2 regions of the Novosphingobium sp. CECT 9465 genome follow, and region 1 is predicted to be linked to the other one. Evidence: riboswitches for the same ligand, from Rfam matches in the RefSeq annotation. Region 1 holds a riboswitch; the other holds the start of a gene.
What was found. Region 1 has a riboswitch for cobalamin ahead of LUA85_RS18465 (TonB-dependent receptor). Riboswitches for the same ligand answer to the same signal wherever they lie in the genome.
Positions count from the first base shown of each region.

Region 2: another riboswitch for cobalamin. It lies ahead of LUA85_RS01185 (TonB-dependent siderophore receptor); the one in region 1 lies ahead of LUA85_RS18465 (TonB-dependent receptor).

Region 1 covers NZ_CAKLBX010000002.1:31,824-35,466, reverse strand. Annotated here, with positions in the region: gene LUA85_RS18465 (TonB-dependent receptor) at 1-1,979, opposite strand, end outside; cobalamin riboswitch at 2,152-2,386, opposite strand; gene LUA85_RS18460 (hypothetical protein) at 2,843-3,205, shown strand; gene LUA85_RS18455 (plasmid pRiA4b ORF-3 family protein) at 3,213-3,643, opposite strand, start outside.
Region 2 covers NZ_CAKLBX010000001.1:246,416-250,058, forward strand. Annotated here, with positions in the region: gene LUA85_RS01170 (TolC family outer membrane protein) at 1-13, opposite strand, end outside; gene LUA85_RS01175 (hypothetical protein) at 74-928, shown strand; gene cobU (bifunctional adenosylcobinamide kinase/adenosylcobinamide-phosphate guanylyltransferase) at 1,034-1,543, opposite strand; cobalamin riboswitch at 1,580-1,782, shown strand; gene LUA85_RS01185 (TonB-dependent siderophore receptor) at 1,986-3,643, shown strand, end outside.

The DNA.
Region 1 (3,643 bases):
CGGCCTTCCACCGGAGCACCTGCATCGAAGGCGGGGATGTAGGACTCGTAATAATAGGCGATGTCCTTGTCCCGGCTGTCGAAGATGTTCAGCACTTCTCCAAATATCTCGACCTTCTTGCCCTTCCACGCGGCCCGGGCATTCATGACGGTGCTGCCTCGATCCCGGACACTGTTGTCCTCGACAAGCGGAGAAGGTCCAAGGTGGCGCACCCGAATGCTGGCTTCCCAGGGATCAAGAATGATGGCGGCACCGGCTGAAGCCGCGTTCTCAAATGCATTGGGGATGTGATCGCCATTGTCGAAGCGCGCATGGCTGGCGGTATAGTTTCCATCAAGCGCAAGCCAAGGGAACGGCCGCCAGAAGGCGACGATTTCATAGCCATGACGCCCACTGGCACCCGACGGTTCAACAGCATTGGAATCGCCAATGAAACGAAGTTCGCTGCCGACATGCAGCCACCAGTAAGTCGCGGTTAACGTGACCCCGGAGAATTGAATGCGTCCTCCCAGTTCCTTGCCGATGCCGCGAACCAGAACGGGAACAGGCGTGTCCCTGTTGACCGCACCCCGAACATCGTTGGAATGGAATCCACGGCCCCAGTTGGCGTAGAGTTCAAGATGCGGCGTAACCTGATAGGCGATTGACGCCTTGGGAGAGAGAATCGACGCTGAGCCACTGCCTTCGCCCAGCGACGCCGCAACAGAATCTCGTGCACGCACGGAATAGTGATAATAGTCCCCGCGAAGACCACCTGTCACACGCAGTCCCGCCAAGGGTTTCCAAGCGACTTCGCCGTAGAGCGCGGAAGACAATTCCCCGACCCGAAAGTGCCCGAGAGATTCAAGAAATGCGCGGGCAGCCGTTCGATCGACACCAACATTCCCGACGGCGTCGTATCTGTTTTCGGTGCCAAGGCTCACAGCCAGACTGTCAGCGATTTCCCAATGTTTTTGTGCGGACAGCCCGAGGACCCAACGCCGGTCGAACTGCTTGATCTGCGCGCTTGTGCCATCCGGATCGGTGTAAGTGGGGTTCGAGAACATCGACCAGTCGTAAAACTGGGCATAGACATTGGCGCGCCATGTCGGTTGCTTGACCGCGATGTTAGCCACCAGGCGCGTCGTCTCACCCCGCGCGGAAGGATCTGGAGAGCAGAACACATCCGCACACAACGCCGTGCCGATAATGCGCTCGGGGATTTGCTCGGTTGGGTGCCATGTCGCCCGGTAGGCATGGAGAGATGCCTCCAATGTGCCCGCACCGGTCGGCATGCTATATTTCGCGAACCCCGAGTAATGGCGCAGACGTTCAGGTTCCTGCCACGGTCCGTCATAGGCCTTGGCCTGGGCGACAAGCGTGAGGTCTCCGCCGCCCAGGTCGTGCAATGTTCCACCCGCAGCGACGCGGCGCCAACCATATGAACCAGTCTCGGCCGATGCCCATGGCCGGTCATAACCCTTGATGGTCGTCATATAGGCTGCTCCCGCCAGAGCGAAATCACCGCCATCGGCGCGGTAGGGCCCTTTACGAAAATCCTCCCGGCCCACGATCTCCGGAATGAGGCCGTTGAGGTCGAGATAGCCATGACCATGTCCGTGGGTACGAAAGTTCATCTGCACATCATCGATATAGGTACTGAAGTCAGACCCATGGTCGAGGTTGAAACCGCGCAGGAAATACTGGTTGGCTTTGCCGCTCCCAGAATGCTGGGCTGCAACCAGCCCGGGCACCGCTTCCAGCAGTTCGGCCACGCGGAGAAGAGGCCGCACGAGGAGATCGGCCCCTCCGACGCTTCCTTCGCTCGCTGATTTGGCAGTGCCGATCATGGCCTCACCGCGACCGAAAACCACAATGTCGTTACCCGCCACGACTGCATCCGCGCTTGTTTGCGATGCCTTTTCAGAGGTTTCGGCAAATGCCGGTTTTCCGATACAGATCAGCGCAAGGGCGCTGCTGGTAGTAATGGTCTTGATCACTAAATAGTCCCCCGGCGTCTTGCGACGTGGCCGGGGCAAACCCGCGCGAACGGGCGACACGCGCGGCGGCCGGACGCCATGGGCGGCCGACGCACGTCTCCGATGCGGCCCCAGCCGCTCGTTCGTCGCTCAGACGGAGTTCACCGTGCCGCAGCCATCCTCTGGACCAAGGCAAGAGCGACCAGACGCCGGCAGGTCTCCTGGCTCACGGGTCACAGCTTGATGCACGCCTTCCCAGACCTCGCATGATTTAGCGTCCGGCCCAGTGGCTGCCCCTTCCAAGAGGAGCGATGTACATCGCGCTATCCGCTTACAGTTGCAGAGACAGCCGCGGATTTGGAAGCAAGCTTCCGCACCGCATTCCCGATTAAGCCCCTTTCGGGGGCACCGGCGCGATCAATGAAAGGCGGACTAGTCTGCCCGTCGATACCTCACCTAACTGAAGTGATCGGAAAAGCCAATAACGCTTGGAGCAGGGATTGAATCAACGATTACTGCATCCCGCGCCACCATTGCCATTGGCACGGCCAGAGCGCACCAACCGCGCGCACTCGATTTGAATGGCGGGTTTTCACTGAACCTATCGTTGGCCATCGGACTCCTGTACGACCGGAAGTGGTCGCCTGCTGCCCCTGCAATCGCCGCCTACAAGGTGGCAAATGCAGCCCTATATTCGGTCATTCCGAGGTCATTTCAATCGCATCAAAACCCGCTGGTCAGTGGATTGCCGTCTAAGAATTTGATGGCAGGCACTGACCAGATTGTTGCCTAGCCCCTTTTGCTCTGCTGATCTCGATTGCCGATGTTCGCTAAATGTTCCAGAATGGTTGCGTCTGATTCCCTCGCAAAAGGCCCTTACGGCTGTGACAAAGCTTTACCTCGATTTCGACAGCTTCTTCGCATCGGCCGAGCAACATTTTAATCCAGTCCTGCGTGGGAAGCCGGTTGGTGTAGTACCGCTAGATGTCCGGCACACTGGTTGCATTGCAATCAGCCGCGAAGCGAAGCGGGCGGGGGTCCCCTCTGGTGCTTCGGTAAGCGAAGCCAGAGCGATCGTGCCAGAGATGATTTTCATCGTAGCACGGCCTGATGCGTACGTTCGGCTCCATCACCGTATCCTCGCTGTAATCGAGGGCTGCCTGCCGATCGAAAAAGAGCGCTCGATCGACGAACTGGTATGCAACTTGGTTGCATCAGAAGTAAGCGCCGACGGAAGGCGGCGTTGACGTAAGTCTATTTGGCCTTCCGCGGGCGCGGCGCCCATTTCTTTGCCAGCGCTGCTAAGCGGTTATGGATCATGTCGATGTCGGGCTGAGCATCGGTATCATGGTCGTCCCCCAGGGCTTCCAACGCCTCTTCATGGTATTCATGTGTCGGATCGGCCAGGGCTTCCAGCTTCTCGGCATAGCCCCAAGGTCCGCCTGAGTCCTCTGGCGGTCGCATGCCGGTGGCTGCGAGCAGGCGAGGATAGCTGCCTTGGGGCTCGGCCGGAGCGATGCCCTGGATTTTGACGCTGTGCTCCCAGGCATCACCGAAGTCGTATAGGTATCGGAAGGACTTGCCCCGCATTCCCTCTAGAGCCTGACCCAGGGTCGCCTTGCGGGCATCGAGCGGACCGCCAAAGCCATATTCGGGATCCGGGATGCCGAAGCCGGTACGGCCGA
Region 2 (3,643 bases), on a different contig from region 1:
TTGCCGCAGGCATGGCGTTTTCCTGGCGATGGTTCCCTGATCCCTTCGCCCCTGACGGTCGCAGGTCACCGCAGTGCTGCGCCACCGTGACCTATCGTTACGAAATGTGTCGCGGTGGATATCCAGACCGGCATCGGCCGTCTGGCATTCGCAGAACCGATGGGCAGGCATAGCGGGGAAATACACCTTTCGTTACAGTCGCTCACACTGGCGAAAAGCTCGTCATTCAGTCGCATGGACGATCAATGGAGAAATCGGCATGCGGCCCCTGACGCTCGTGACCACCGTTCTGGGTGGTATCGCAATGTTTGTCTGCATTCATGCGGCGGGGGCGAAATCGAAAGGCGAGCAGATCGGATTGTTCATCAGTCCTATGGGCGAGCCATTTCGCGTGTCTCCCGGAGCGGAAGAACGTCCTTTCATGACATGGTTCGGCGCGGCTGATCGCAATCAGGATGGAAAGCTGGACAGCGCTGAATTTCGCGCCGATGCCGAGCGCTTTTTTCGGATACTGGATGGCGATGGCGATGGCAGGATCGGAGCCGTGGACATGCAGCGGTATGAAGAGGAAATCGTGCCGGAAATCCATACGCCCACATTGGGGCGAACGCAGCCGTCCATCGCGTCGCTCTTGAAGGAGGCCGGCGGCGCAGGCGGGCGACGCGCTGGCAAGCCTGACGTGGAAGAGCTGAAAAAGAAGCTGCGCGAACTGGAAGCGAAGCGACCGAAGGGACTCGAATTGTTCGGATTGCTACCGATACCCCATCCCGTTGCCTCGGCAGACAGCGATCTCAATTTCGTTGTCAGCGAATCCGAATTCGCCAGTGCCGCAGATTTGCGCTTTCAAGCGCTGGATCGCGACGGCGACAGTCTGTTCACTCCTGCCGATGCGCGGCAGGTTCTGAAAACGGCGCAAAGGCGACGTTGAGCGCGATCAACCCGTGCCTCGGTTGGTTCTGTCGCGGGCAGAAGCAGCCATCCGGCACTTGACTGTCGTCTCTGGCAGGTGCGCTCGCGCAGGACAACTACCTGCCTATTTCAGCCGCTGGGCAATGCCTGCCGTCACGAACCACACCTCGTCGGCCACACGCGCCAAAGCCTGATTGAGCCAGCCCGCTTCATCACGGAACTGGCGGGCAAGTGCATTTTCCGGCACAATCCCTTGCCCCACTTCGTTGGAAACCAGCAGCAGCGTGCCTTGCACCGCCGGTAGCAACTCCGCCAGATTGCTGCGCGCCGCCGCCACATCATGATTGCCCAGCATCAGATTGCTCAGCCACAAGGTCAGGCAATCGACCAGCATCACGCTGTCGTTTGCGTCATGCGCGGCAATCGCTTCTGACAGGGCAAGCGGGCATTCGACTGTTTGCCAGTGACCGGCGCGGTCGGCACGGTGGCGGGCGATGCGCTGCGTCATTTCATCGTCAAATGCCTGCGCGGTGGCGATGTAGATGTGCGGGCCGGGAAGGGCATCGCCCAATTGTTCGGCAAAGCCGCTTTTGCCCGATCGTGCCCCGCCCAATACAAGAACCGTCTTTCCCATTACCGCCACCCCTTGCGTTTCATATTGCGCTGCGACATAGGCGCGTCCGTTACAGGTTCCCAGCGATGGGATGAATAGGGAATCCGGGAATGGCCATCGGCCATGATCCGGGGCTGCCCCCGCAACTGTGATCGGTGAGTCGCCGCTTCGTTATGCCACTGGTTCTTGCGGACCGGGAAGGTGAAGCGGCCGACATTGACCCGAGAGCCAGGAGACCTGCCCGTAACAGTCGTTCTTTCACGCGGACGGGGTGTGCCGGGTGATGATCGAGGAATCCCTCGCGTGACGACTAAGCCAGAGTCGCATGCGGTGGGCTTCGTGTCCTTCGCGTAATCGCTGTCGTGCGGCTCTTTTGACGTTGTTCAAAAGGGGGAAACCCATGTCTGTTGCAAAATCGTCTGTTGCAAAATCGTCTGTTTTCAAGTCGGCCCTGCTCTTGTCGGTGGCCACTGTTCCCGTCGCTGCTCATGCCGAAGATGCTGATACCATCATCGTATCGGCCAACCGCACCCAGCAAACCACATCCGAAGTTGCCCAGTCGGTCACGGTCATCACGCTTGATGACATCACCACGCGGCAATCGGTGGCGGTTACCGATCTGCTCCGCTCTGTCCCCGGCATCACTGTCACCAGCAATGGCGGCCTTGGCACCAGCACGTCGGTCTCCATTCGCGGCGCGGAAAGCGACCAGACGGTCGCGCTGATCGATGGCGTCAAGCTCAACGATCCCTCGACACCGGGCGGCGGCTTCAACTTCGGTAACCTGCTGACCGGCAATATCGAACGGATCGAAGTGGTTCGCGGGTCGCAGTCGGTGCTGTGGGGCAGCCAGGCCATCGGCGGCGTGGTGAACATCGTCACGCGTACGCCCACCGAAGACCTGACGGTGAACGCCTCTGGCGAATATGGCTGGCGCGATACGGCGCGCGTGGTTGGCAATGTGTCGGGCAAGTTCGGCCCGGTTTCGGCAAGCGTCGGCGCTGGCTATCTGCGCACGGACGGCTTTTCGACTTTCAACGAAACGCGCGGCGGCAAGGAGCGCGATGGCTATCGCAACTTCGGTGCGAACGCGAAGTTCGCCATCGCTTTGTCCGATGCGATTTCGATCGATCTGCGCAGCTGGTATTCCGATGGCAAGGTGGGGGTCGATGGCTTCCCGGCACCCACATTCAGCTTTGGCGATACGCCCGAATTTGCCCGGACCAGGGAACTGGTGGGTTACGCCGGGCTTAACGCCGCGCTGTTCGATGGCCGTTTCCGCAACCGTATCGCCTATACGCTGACCGATACGCGCCGCCGCAATACCGATCTGACCGGCGGCACGGAACTGGAAACCTTCAACGCCAAGGGCCGCAACGAACGCTTCGAATATCAGGGCAACGTCGATCTCATCGATACAGTTGGCGCAACCTTCGGGGCTGAAACCGAAAAAGCCAGCTTCCGCACATCAAGCTATGGCAGCCCGTTCTCGCTTGCCGAAGCGCGGATCAACAGCGTCTATGGACAGCTCAGCGCCAGGCCGGTGACCGGTCTCACCTTCAGCGCGGGCCTGCGCCATGACGATCACGATACCTTTGGCGGCAAGACGACATTCTCCGCAGGCGGCGTGTTCACCCCGAACGAAGGCAGCACCACCCTGCGCGCCAGCTATGGCGAGGGCTTCAAGACCCCATCGCTGTTCCAGCTGTTCAGCGAATATGGCAATACCGCTCTGGTTCCCGAATCCTCGCAAGGGTGGGATGCAGGCGTTACCCAGAAGTTGCTGGGTGGCAGGATAGAGGTGGGCGCCACATGGTTCCACCGCGATACGCGCAACCTGATCGGCTTCGTGGGTTGTACGGTGCTGACCGGGATCTGCACCAATCGTCCATTCGGCACGTATGACAATGTTGCCAAGGCGCGGGCGCAGGGCCTTGAATTTGCCCTGACGCTGAAGCCGGTCGATGCGCTGCGGGTGCAGGCCAATTATGGCTATGTCGAAGCAACCAACGTGGCCACGGGTCTCGATCTGGTACGGCGTCCGCGCCACAGCATCAATACCTCGGTCGATTATGACTGGGCGTTCGGTCTGAAGACCGGGGCAACGGTCACCCATGTGGG